3 regions of the Aeromonas sp. FDAARGOS 1409 genome follow, and region 1 is predicted to be linked to each of the others. Evidence: predicted binding sites of a transcription regulator. Region 1 holds the regulator's gene; each other region holds the start of a gene.
What was found. The regulator LexA, encoded in region 1, represses DNA repair genes until DNA is damaged. The targets are predictions, from matches to a motif close to ANCTGTNTNNNNANACAGNT.

Region 1 (4,169 bases):
TGGCGGCTCGCCAGCCAGAGCCCCACCGCCAGCGCGCTGTAGTCGGCCAGCAGGGAGGCGGCGGCCACCCCCTTCACCTGCCAGCCCAGCCCCAGCACGAACCAGGCATCCAACCCCATATTGACGAGGTTGCCCAGGATCAGCAGCAGCATGGGGCTGCGCGCATCCTGCATGCCCAGCAGCCAGCCCATGATCACCAGGTTGCAGAGCGCCGCCGGGGCGCTCCAGATCCGCACCGACACATAGTCCCCGGCATGGGCCTGTACCTCCGCCGACCCCCCGCCCAAGGTGATGATGGCCGGCAGGAACGGCAGCAACAGCAGCAGGAGTGCCAGCCCCAGGCCGATCGCCAGCCCCAGGGCACGGGCCAGGGTATCGAGCTGCCCCTCGGCGTTGGCGGCCCCCTGGGCCTGGGCGGTCAGGCCCGTGGTAGACATGCGCAGAAAGCCCAGCAACCAGAAGAGGAGGTTGATGAGGGTAGCGCCGACCGAGACGCCGCCGAGGAACCAGGCCTCACCGAGATGACCGATCACCCAGGTGTCCACCAGCCCCAGCAAGGGAGTGGTGACATTGGAAAACACCATGGGCAGCGCCAGGGCAAAGACGGCCCTGTGGCGGCCGGGATCCCTCAACCAGGGTGACATGGGCATGAGCAGGACGGAGGCTGCGGGATCACTCGTCGGCCAGTCGCACTATGCGTGCGAAGTCGGCGACCATGGCCTGCATGTCAACGCGGGGCACTTCCCCCGGCGCCACCTTGGGACGGAACAGGGCCACCAGCTTGCCCGCCGGGTTGATCAGCACTATCGAGGCCGAATGGTCTATCAGGTAATCCTTGCGTTCGCTCTCCACGATGGAATAGACCAGGCCCAGGTTGCGCACCAGGGGGAACAGGGCGCTGTGGGGCGCGGTCGCCGCCTTGAACTCGGGCTCGAAGAAGGCGGTATAGCTCTTGAGACGGGCGCTGTCATCCCGCTGGGGATCTGCCGAGATGAACACCACCTGGCTGTTGGGGGCGATTTTCTTCAAGCCGGGGTAGGCGGCGCGCAGGTCCGCCAGCGTGGTCGGGCAGATGTCGGGGCAATAGGTGTAACCGAGGAACAGGAAGGTCCAGTGTCCCGTCAGATTGGCGGGAGTAAAGGGTTGTGCATCCCCGTCGGTGAGGGTGAAGGGGTTGATGTCCCGCGCCGTCGGATAGTAGTCGGCCTGCTCCGGCAAGGAAGGCTGGCTCCAGTAATAGGCAGCCATGATGCTGACGATGAAGAGCAACAGCAGCAGGGAAAAGCGTGGTTTAACCATATGAAACAAACCCTTGTATTTATAATCAGCCCAGGAGCTGCACCTGGGAAGGGTCATTGTAACCCGCCCCGCCCCGTTTCTGGCTACCCCTTCGTCCGGATGGAGGGCCGCAGGGGCACCAGGATGTCGTGAGCGCTGGAAAGCAAGAGCCCCGCTCGGGGCGGGGCTCGTATCGGCCGGGATCAGGGTCGCAGCCTGCGCTGCGGCTGGGCACGTCTGATGGATGCGTGCAACGGGATCACGGGCGCCGTCCAGGGCGCATCCGGCAAGCCGATGTCGTGGTGACGGCGAAACAGACGAACCAGGCGGACGATCTTGTCTTTGGGACACCCCAGCCAGACGGTCCAGCCATCTCCCTTGTGATAGACCCAGAGCGCATAGAACCACGTCATCCGACTGCCCTTGATGAATCGGGTGATGGAGGATGCGGGCGCTGCGGCCGGCACCGGATCCCACGGCGAGCTTGAAGCCATACCTGTCCTCCTTGCTCAACAGGCCACGCCGATCAGTGTTACTGCCATCGGGAGGCAAGCCAACCACCGTCGCGTACTGACTGTACGAGTCGTCCAACTGCTGACGACTCTCCCTTCTTCCACACAGCCCCGGCGGTGATGCATCCCTGCAAAGCCGTCCAGCTGGCCGGTGGGGCGCTCTCGCCGCCATGGCGGTGACCATGAGGGTGCGAGCCTTATCAAAGGATATATCCGAAATGCGCTGTCTGTGGCGGGACTATTTGCGACGGACGACGGCAGCAGGATGGCGGGGATGGGCCACGAGGCGGGATGACGGAGACGGGGGCCAAAACGAAGGGGCCTCCCGCAGGAGGCCCCTTCGTCATGCCGGAGGCTTACATCCAGTCGGCGTTGCGAATGACGCCGACCGCCAGCCCCTCGATGGTGAGGTGCTGGCTGGCGAGATCCACCTCGATGGGGGAAAGTTCCTCGTTCTCGGGCAGCAGCCATACCTGGCTGCCCTTGCGCTGGAAGCGCTTGACGGTGACGTCCTCATCGAGCCGCGCCACCACCACCTGGCCGTTGCGCACCTCCTGGGTCTTGTGCACCGCCAGCAGATCCCCGTCCATGATGCCGATGTTCTTCATGCTCATGCCCTGCACCCGCAGCAGGAAGTCTGCCCGTGGATGGAACAGGGCGGGATCCACCTGGTAGTGGCTCTCGATGTGCTCCTGGGCCAGGATGGGCTCGCCGGCGGCCACCTTGCCGATGAGCGGCAGGCCGCTCTCTTCCGGCAAGGCCTCCTCTTCTTCGAGCAGCAGGCGGATGCCGCGGGAGGTTCCCGGCATGATCTCGATGACCCCCTTTTTGGCCAGGGCCTTCAGATGTTCCTCGGCCGCGTTGGCCGACTTGAAGCCAAGCTTCTGGGCGATCTCGGCGCGAGTCGGCGGCATGCCGGTCTCGTTCATGTTCGCCTTGATAAGCTCCAGCACTTCGGCCTGGCGGGGGGTAAGGGGTTTCATAGCATGGGCACCTGTCTTTTTATACAGCACACTGGCAGTATATACAGTGCTGTGGCCAAGGCAAGGCGTTGCTGACATTTGTCCCCGCCTTGTCGCAAAATGTGGCTCCCTCGCGCGCCGCCTTGGGACTCATCGTACCTCTCGGCGACAAGCCGCCGGTGATTTGCTATGCTCACGCCGCATTTTTTTGGAGAGCAGACGCACATGTCCCTTGGACAGAAGATTTCCAGAGCCATCCTGCAATGGCCGGTCAGCGGCTTGGTCAATCACAAGAGCCTGCCGGAAAATCCCATCACCGAGCTCAAGCTGGATCCGGCCAGACCCATCGTCTACGCCCTGAAAACCAGCTCGATCACCGACCTGATGACCCTGCAGCAGTGCTGCGAGGACCTCGGCCTGCCCGGCCCCTTCACGCCGCTGGAGCTGAACGGCCAACTGCTGCCGCGCTACGTCTGTCTGGATCGTCCACCTCCCCTGTTCGGTGCCCGCAACAAGCCGCTCCCCTTCCTGCAGGAGTTCCACCAGCTGCTGGACTTGCACAAGCAGGATCCGGCGCTGGACATCCAGGTGGTGCCCGTCACCCTGTTCTGGGGCCGCGCCCCGGGTCGCGAGGGGGAAGAGGCCTCCGGCTGGAACATCATCAGCAGCCTGGCACCGAACCGCCTGAAGAAGGCGCTGATCGTGATCCTAAAGGGGCGCGAGAACCTGGTGCGCTTCTCCCCGCCGCTCTCCCTGCGCCATATGGCGGACAAGCACGGCACCGACGAGGCCATCGCCCACAAGCTGGCCCGGGTCGCCCGCACCCACTTCAGCCGCCAGCAGCTCGCCGCCACCGGCCCCAAGCTGCCGAACCGCAACCTGCTGTTCAAACAGCTGCTGGATTCCAGCGTGATCCAGCAGGCCATAGAGGAAGAGGCCAGACGGGAAGGCATCAGCCTGGAGAAGGCGCAGAAGCGCGCCCACGGCTACATGGACGAGATCGCCTCCGACTTCTCCTACCGGCTGATCCGGCTCGGCGAGAGCTTCCTCGGCTGGCTCTGGAACAAGCTCTACCGCGGCCTCTCGGTCAACGGTGCCGAGAAGGTGCGCCAGCTGGCCCAGGAGGGCCACGAGATCGTCTACGTGCCCTGCCATCGCAGCCACATGGACTATCTGCTGCTCTCCTACGTCATCTACCACCAGGGCATGGTGCCGCCCCATATCGCGGCGGGCATCAACCTCAACTTCTGGCCGGCGGGCCCCATCTTCCGCCACGGCGGTGCCTTCTTCATCCGCCGCACCTTCAAGGGCAACCCGCTCTACAGCACGGTTTTCCGTGAATACCTGAACCTGTTGTTCGCCAAGGGCTACTCGGTGGAGTTCTTCACCGAGGGGGGGCGCTCGCGAACCGGCCGCC
Region 2 (4,169 bases), 830 kb from region 1:
CCATGGTGACGGACTTGCCGCCCTCGTTCAGCACGCTCGCCTTCATGGCTTCGGAGTACTTGGTCCCCAGCTGGAAGATGTGGCCCACTTCGATGCCACGCTTGAGCAGCAGCTTGCCCTGGCCGCAGGGGCTGGGGTCGCCTTCCACCACGTTGCGCAGATCGGCAACCTCGTAAGCGGCGATGTCGCGATCCCAGTTGGCACCGGTCAGGTGGAAGCCGGTCTCGTTGGCGCCGCAGACGAAGTCCGCCAGGTGGGCGGCGCTGCGATCGACGATGATGCGACCGGCAAAGCCGACCGGGCCGATGGAGCCTGCGTCGCAACCGGCGGCAGCTTTGATCTGCTCGTCGTTGGCGAAGGTCAGCGGGTTGGCAACGCCAGAGAGCTTCTCGGCTTTGATTTCGTTCAGCTCGTGGTCGCCACGCAGTACCAGGGCGATGACCGCCTGCTTGCCGTGCTCATCTTCCTCTGCCAGTACCAGCAGGGTCTTGGCGATGGCGGCCGGAGCCACGGCCAGGAAGGCGGCCACTTCATCGATGGTGTGCACGGCCGGGGTGGCCACCTTGGCCAGGGCCTTGGTCGCGGCAGGACGCTCGCCCGCCGGTGCCAGCGCCTCGGCCATCTCGATGTTGGCGGCGTAGTCGGAGCTGTCGGAGAAGGCGATCAGATCCTCACCGCTCTCGGCCAGCACCTGGAATTCGTGGGAGCCGGTGCCGCCGATGGAGCCGGTATCGGCCTGTACCGGGCGGAAGTTCAGGCCCATGCGGGTGAAGGCGGCGCAGTAGGCGGCGTGCATCTTCTCGTAGGTCTCGACCAGAGAGTCCTTGTCGATGTGGAAGGAGTAGGCATCCTTCATCAGGAACTCGCGGCCGCGCATCACGCCGAAGCGGGGGCGCACTTCGTCGCGGAACTTGGTCTGGATCTGGTAGAGGTTCAGCGGCAGCTGCTTGTAGCTGTTCACCTCGTAGCGCACCAGGGCGGTGATCACCTCTTCGTGGGTCGGGCCCAGCACGAAGGGACGGTTGTGGCGGTCGGTCAGGCGGCACAGCTCGGGACCGTAGTCATCCCAGCGGCCGGACTCCTGCCACAGCTCGGCGGGCTGCACCACCGGCATGGAGACTTCGATGGCACCAGCATTGTTCATCTCTTCGCGAACAATGTTCTCGATCTTCTTCAGCACCCGCAGGCCGGTCGGCAGCCAGGCGTACATGCCGGAGGCGAGTTTGCGGATCATGCCGGCGCGCAGCATCAGCTGGTGGCTGATGACCTCTGCGTCGGAGGGGGTTTCCTTGAGAGTGGAAAGCAGATATTGGCTGGTACGCATCGCGGTAGACCTTCGCTAGTTCGGGCGGCTTGGCCCTGGAAAATTTCAAGTGCGGAATTTTAACAGGCCGAGCCTCGTGGCCCAAGGGCTAAATTCAGTCTGGTGAGGGCGAGGCCGAGGGCGGCCTATGCTGGATACTTATCCAGTTATTCTTTATGCTAGTGGCCAATTTGGAAAGAGTCTGCGTGGCGAGGAAGAGAACATGATCGGTCGCTTGAGAGGCGTCATCATCGAGAAGCAACCCCCCGAGGTCCTGATCGAAGTGGGGGGTCTGGGGTACGAGGTGCACATGCCCATGAGCTGCTTCTATGATCTGCCGGAACTGGGGAAGGAGGCGGTGATCCACACCCACTTCGTGGTGCGGGAAGATGCCCAGTTGCTGTATGGCTTCAATCACAAGCAGGAGCGGGCGCTGTTTCGCGAGCTGATCAAGACCAATGGGGTCGGCCCCAAGCTGGCGCTGGCGATCCTCTCCGGTATGACGGCCACCCAGTTCGTGATGAGTGTCGAGCGCGAGGAGATAAGCTCTCTGGTCAAGCTGCCCGGGGTGGGCAAGAAGACCGCCGAGCGGCTGGTGGTGGAGATGAAGGACAGGCTCAAGGGCTGGGTCAGCCACGATCTCTTCTCCCCGGCCGAGATCGCCCTGCCTGCCAAGGAGAGCCCGCTGCGCGCCCCCGATGCGAGCGAGGAGGCGGCCAGCGCCCTGGTGGCGCTCGGCTACAAGCCGCAGCAGGCGAGCCAGATCGTCACCAAGGTGGCGGTCGAGGGGATGTCGGTCGAGGCCATCATCCGCGAATCCCTGCGCAGCCTGGTGTGAGTGTGACCATGAACAGAGCGGATCACCCCCTGCCGCGCGCCGGTGCGAGCGGGGATGCAGCGCGTGAGGTAGCCCATGATTGAAGCGGATCGTCTCATCTCGGCAGGGGCTGCCCGCGAGGACGAGATCATCGATCGGGCCATCCGGCCCAGGAAACTGGCCGATTACACCGGGCAGGATCACGTCTGCGACCAGATGGAGATCTTCATCGAGGCGGCCCGCCAGCGCGGGGAGGCCCTGGATCATCTGCTGATCTTCGGTCCGCCCGGCCTCGGCAAGACCACGCTGGCCAACATCGTCGCCAACGAGATGGGGGTCAACATCAAGACCACCTCGGGCCCCGTGCTGGAGAAGGCCGGCGATCTCGCCGCCCTGCTCACCAACCTGGAGCCGAACGATGTGCTCTTCATCGACGAGATCCACCGCCTCAGCCCCGTGGTGGAGGAGGTGCTCTACCCGGCCATGGAGGACTACCAGCTCGACATCATGATAGGGGAGGGGCCCGCAGCCCGCTCCATCAAGCTCGACCTGCCCCCCTTCACCCTGATCGGCGCCACCACCCGGGCCGGCTCCCTGACCAGCCCGCTACGGGATCGCTTCGGCATCGTCCAGCGGCTGGAGTTCTACAACGTCAAGGACCTCACCGACATCGTTTCCCGCAGCGCCCGCTGTCTCGGCCTCGACATGTCGAGCGACGGGGCGCTAGAGGTGGCGCGCCGCTCCCGGGGCACGCCGCGCATTGCTAACCGATTGTTAAGACGGGTGCGGGATTTCGCCCAGGTGAAGTCCGACGGGCGGATTGACGGACCCATTGCGGCCCGCGCCATGGACATGCTGGACGTGGACAACGAGGGTTTCGACTTCATGGATCGCAAGCTATTGTTGGCCGTCATCGACAAGTTTATGGGGGGGCCCGTGGGGCTCGACAACCTGGCTGCCGCCATCGGCGAGGAGAAGGACACCATCGAGGATGTGCTGGAACCCTATCTGATCCAGCAAGGCTATCTGCAACGTACACCCAGAGGGCGGATCGCGACCCAGAGAGCCTATGCGCACTTCGGCCTGGAACGGCCGGCAGAGCAGTAAGCGCCGCGATGTGAACGAAAAAACCGCCCTCAAGGCGGTTTTTTGTTGTGCGTGTAAAAAAAGCCCACGGCGGATGCGGTGGGCAAAGACAATTCAGGATGGATGTTCACAGACTGTGAGGGCGTCTGCAGGCCGGTCGGGAAAAAACAAAGGAGCCGTCGCGAGGCCTCAGAGTCGGTTCATTTGATAGAGTTGAACGAAAGAAAGCTTGTAGTAACGGATGGTCTTGGCAACAAACTTTTTCATCATTAATCCCAACAAACAGGTTCGAAATGTTCATCGAATACGTACCGGGAACCCGGAATGACCGGCCTGTATCCAGAGGTATGCCCTCACTGCGAGGCGCATTGTAGGAGCTCTTGCCGGGAGGAACAAACAAGAAAATCTATGGGCTTTTGATTAGATAAAGTAATGATTTACCTGAGGCGGGATATACGCATAAACATGTGTTTTTACTGGTTTTAAATTGCTTTCATGATGAGCCGCATCATTTTTTAAATAATGGAATAATGAGCGCGATTTTTATGGCTTTCACTATTTGATTAACAGAATTGAAACTATTTTGTTTCTTTATAAAATTGATTTAAATCAATAATTTATGTTCGTGTGTTTTTTGTGATGCGGTTCGCACAATTAATATGAATTGGCTCGTAAGTTGCCTTGAAAAAGCATGTATTGGCGGTGGTTTTACATTGATTTCAATCAAATAAAGGTGATATAAAACAGCGATCATTATAGGCGGGAATAGAACCATAGTTATTGTTTGAAAGATGTTAAACATTAGCTTTTTTTGTTCTCGTGTATTGCCTTGTTGTTAATGTGGTGGCAGTCGAATCCGGTCAGACCGCCGACGGCGTGACCGACCGTTCGGGGACTTCCAGTGGAAGCTTTGTCCTTAAAACTCAAAATAGCCGTGCCAATAATCGGTGAGGAAACATCATG
Region 3 (4,169 bases), 1.6 Mb from region 1:
ACCTGGTGGTGCTGACCGCTGCGCTGTCCGTGTACAACAGCTGTGTCTACTGCAACAGCCGCATGCTGTTTGGCCTGGCCAAGCAGGGCAACGGACCCAAGGCCCTGCTCAAGACCAACAAGAGCGGCGTACCCCTGACTGCCATCACCATCTCGGCCGCAGCCACCCTGCTGTGCGTGCTGATCAACTACCTGATCCCGGGCAAGGCCTTTGGTCTGCTGATGTCCCTGGTGGTCTCCGCCCTGGTCATCAACTGGGCCATGATCAGCCTGGCACACCTCAAGTTCCGCAAGGCCAAGGCCGCAGAAGGCGTCACCACCAAGTTCAAGGCACTGTGGAGCCCGTTTGGCAACTACCTCTGCCTCGCCTTCATGGCCGCCATCCTGGTGATCATGTACATGAACGACGGCACCCGCATCTCGGTCGAGCTGATCCCGGCCTGGGTCCTGGTGCTCGGCATCGGCTATCTGCTCAAGCAGAAGAGCCAGCGCAAGGTAGCCACCACCCTAGGCTAAGCATCACGCCCCTCCTATGCAAATGCCGGTCTGTGACCGGCATTTCTAATTAAAAAACGCCAATAATTCATACTGTTATTTTTAACGCTGATTCAATCCCCCCATTTATCCCCCCACTTGTTTTTCTAATGGTAAAATTCTGGCCTCTAGCCGAGGCACTACTGGACCCTCACGTGGAGGTATCGTGAAAGGCAGCTTTAGAGTGCATGTGTAGCAATACCTCAGGACCACCAGTATCGAAACCATTCTGATAAATACGCCGAGTTAAGTCAGGTCTCATGTAGAGATCATTCCACCATATGATGCTAAGCATACGCGCACATTTATTTCGTAATGCGAAGATCGCAGGTTCGACTCCTGTTTCCGGCACCACATATAGCAAGGCTAGCAGCGATGCGAGCCTTATTCATTTTTGAGGTTGGCTAACACTGGGCTAACGTCAGCCCTGGCATACAAGTGGCATCGGCCCTCCCATCAACCGCTCAGCATGCTGCTGTACCAGGTAGGTTCGCGCCAGTTCAGGGTCCTTGCATCCCAGCCAGGTGTCGTAGTCATCCGGCGACACGATGACCAGGCTACGCTTCTCGTCCCCTGGCTTGTGCATTCGCCGCAGCAGTGGGTGGGTGTCGGCATTGATGGTGAGCTGGGAGAAGCTGAAGGTATAGCCCTGCTCCTCCTGCCATGCCCGCCAGATGCCGGCCACTGCGAAGGGCATGCTGTCGGTCATGCTGATCCGCCAACGCTCGGCCTTGCCGCTCTCGTAGCAGGGCTCGAAGAAGCCGGTCATTGACACCAGGCAGAGATGCCCCTGCTGCCAGGCGTGGCGGTAGGTCGGCTTTTCACCCACCGTCTCGGCCCTGGCGTTCATCGTGGTGTAGTGCTTGTTGCCTGGCTGCACCTTCCTCTTCGGCACCATTCCATAACTGGCGATCAGCGCCTGCCGCCGTCCGTCTCGCTGGATCAGGATCGGGGCCTGGTAGTCCTGCCACACCTCCTCCTTCCAGTCGTACCCGGGGTCATCAACCCCGAAGTATTCCACCAGCACCGCCTTGGTGGGCGGGATGTAGTTGATGCACATGCGCAGCTCCTCCGTCGTATGAGAGCTCAAACTCACCAGATCAGTCTCTGCCAAGCATAATTGGCCGCGTCCCCCTTGCCCTGCCAAGACCCGAACGCCGACCAGTGATCTTTCCGGATCTCTCGGTTAGAATCACTGTATGTTCATACAGTGACTTTTGCCATGTTCCCCCACGCAACCGATGCACCTATCATAGAGCTCCCTTTATTTCTCACCCCTGCCGCCTGCGGGTTTCCCTCCCCGGCTCAGGACTATGTGGAACAGTCCATCGACCTCAACCAACACTGTGTCCCCCACCCGGCGGCCACCTTCTATGTACGGGCCAGCGGACACAGCATGGTCGGGGAAGGTATCAATGACGGCGATATGCTGATCATCGACCGTGCTGTCACAGCTCGCCACGGCGACATCGTGCTGGCCTGTCTGGATGGTGAGTTCACCGTCAAGATCTTGCAGTCCGACCCACCCGCACTACTACCGTCCAACCCGGATTTCTCCCCCATCATTCTGCAAGAAGGGCAGGAGCTGGATATCTTCGGCGTCGTCACCTTCGTTCTGCACAAAACTAGGCGAGGGTAGTCATGCCAACCGCCATTGCCCTGGTCGACGTGAACAACTTCTACGCCTCTTGCGAGCGGCTGTTTCGCCCCGACCTCAAGGGGGTGCCGATCGTTGTGCTCTCCAACAACGATGGCTGTGTCGTGGCCAGATCGGCAGAGGCCAAGCGGTTGGGGGTCAAGATGGGGATTCCCTACTTCCAGATCCGCGAGCTCTATGAAGAGCAGGGCGGCATCTGGTTCAGCTCCAACTACGCCCTCTATGGCGACCTGTCGAACCGGGTGATGACGACCCTGGAGAGCATGGCCCCAACCGTCGAGGTCTACAGCATTGATGAAGCGTTCATCGAGCTCAGCGAAAGTTGGGCCGGTGACCTGCTGGCCTATGGCCGCCAGATCCGCGAACGGGTGCAGCAGTGGACCGGCCTCACTGTCGGGGTGGGCATTGCGCCGACCAAGACCCTGGCCAAGCTGGCGAACTACGCCGCCAAGAAGTGGCCTGCCACCGGCGGTGTGGTGGATCTGCGTGATGAGGGGCGCCGCGCCAAGCTGATGGCCATCACCCCGGTTGAGGAAGTCTGGGGGATAGGGCGCAAGCTGACCGCCAAGCTCAACAAACAGGGCATCAACACCGTGGCGGATCTGGTGGGTGCCGACCCCAAGAGTCTGCGCCGACAGTATGGGGTCGTCGTCGAGCGCACCGTACAGGAGCTGAGGGGGATCCCCTGTGCCGAGCGGGAGCCGACAGCCCAGGCCAAGCAGCAGATCATCTGCAGCCGGAGTTTTGGTGAACGCATCACGGCGTTTGGCTCCATGCGGGAGGCGCTGGCCGGCTACATGGAGCGGGCCGTGGAAAAGCTCAGAGCAGAGGGCATGTGCTGCCGGCACGTCACCCTCTTTATAAGGAGCAGCCCCTTCTCGGAGCGAGAGACCTATTACAGCAACCAGATATCGACCCGGATGCAGACCCCCACCTCAGACACCCGGGACCTGCTTGCCCTGGTTGAACCGCTGCTGCGCCGTATCTGGCGGGATGATGTCCGCTATATGAAGGGCGGGGTCATGCTGGCCGACTTCACCCCGGCCAGCATGCACCAGGGAGACCTGTTCGCTGATCGGCAGCAGGATCCCCGCAGCGAGGCACTGATGAAGGTGATTGACCAGATCAATCAGGGAAGGCTGGGGAAGGTCTACTTCGCGGCCAGGGGCCGTGATACTAGAGAGTGGACGATGAAGCGGGAGCAGCTCAGCCCCCGCTATACCACCTGCATCAACGAGCTCCCCGCGGTGAAAGCATGAATATAACCAGCTTGGTCTACAGCTGCTGGTGAGACGCCAACTTAGCATCCTGTGCAAAGCGCTGATATGCGCCTTACTAACTGTACGTAACCATAGAATTACCCCAGTCACACTGACTTAGGGTGGACATTTTCTACGCGGGGCGAGAGCACACCTCGTTAAATCAAGTAACCAGCTCGATTTTTACTCATTAAACACACAACCCAAGAGTAAATAGCACTCGGCATTACTCCGCAGCGTGAGCGATATTCATACCGATTGATGCAATTTTGCTCTGCCTACTTATTTTTAGGTTAGTGTACTCTCACCCTGATTCTATACGTAACTAGTTGAAGGGCTGCGACACCTCACGAACTCAGAGTGGAACATAGTTGTTCGCTTTTATCGTCCGGCTCTTTTCGATATTAAGTTCGATCAGTTTGTTGACTTGGGTAGAGGTATGGATGCCAACCTTGCACCAGAGAGCAAAATGTTCGCAGTTAGCAAGCAGCAGATTGTACTCAGCAAAGCCCAAACATCGCTCAGCCCGACTTGCGCACTCTTCTCGCGAATAAATGTGATAATCATTGGTCGCGAACCAATTATAAAGACTCTTTGCGAACAAGCTGGAAGCGCCCGATGAAAACAACAAAGCCGGAACTAAGATAGCTAGATCTGAATTGGTTAAGAAGGTTATAACCCTTCCCAACAAACCCTGTTCTTTCTCACCAAAGCCCATCA

Region 2: the regulator LexA is predicted to act here: its motif matches at 1,453-1,472, upstream of ruvA (Holliday junction branch migration protein RuvA).
Region 3: the regulator LexA is predicted to act here: its motif matches at 1,727-1,746, upstream of umuD (translesion error-prone DNA polymerase V autoproteolytic subunit).

Annotation. Positions count from the first base shown of each region.
Region 1 covers NZ_CP077395.1:1,239,311-1,243,479, forward strand. Annotated here, with positions in the region: gene I6L39_RS05940 (MATE family efflux transporter) at 1-650, opposite strand, end outside; gene I6L39_RS05945 (SCO family protein) at 673-1,299, opposite strand; gene I6L39_RS05950 (hypothetical protein) at 1,482-1,772, opposite strand; gene lexA (transcriptional repressor LexA) at 2,147-2,773, opposite strand; gene plsB (glycerol-3-phosphate 1-O-acyltransferase PlsB) at 2,978-4,169, shown strand, end outside.
Region 2 covers NZ_CP077395.1:2,072,558-2,076,726, forward strand. Annotated here, with positions in the region: gene I6L39_RS09900 (proline--tRNA ligase) at 1-1,324, opposite strand, end outside; gene ruvA (Holliday junction branch migration protein RuvA) at 1,527-2,141, shown strand; gene ruvB (Holliday junction branch migration DNA helicase RuvB) at 2,217-3,227, shown strand; gene I6L39_RS09915 (cytochrome ubiquinol oxidase subunit I) at 4,167-4,169, shown strand, end outside.
Region 3 covers NZ_CP077395.1:4,055,805-4,059,973, forward strand. Annotated here, with positions in the region: gene I6L39_RS18880 (amino acid permease) at 1-515, shown strand, start outside; gene I6L39_RS18885 (SOS response-associated peptidase) at 955-1,593, opposite strand; gene umuD (translesion error-prone DNA polymerase V autoproteolytic subunit) at 1,756-2,172, shown strand; gene umuC (translesion error-prone DNA polymerase V subunit UmuC) at 2,175-3,449, shown strand; gene I6L39_RS18900 (lecithin retinol acyltransferase family protein) at 3,805-4,169, opposite strand, start outside.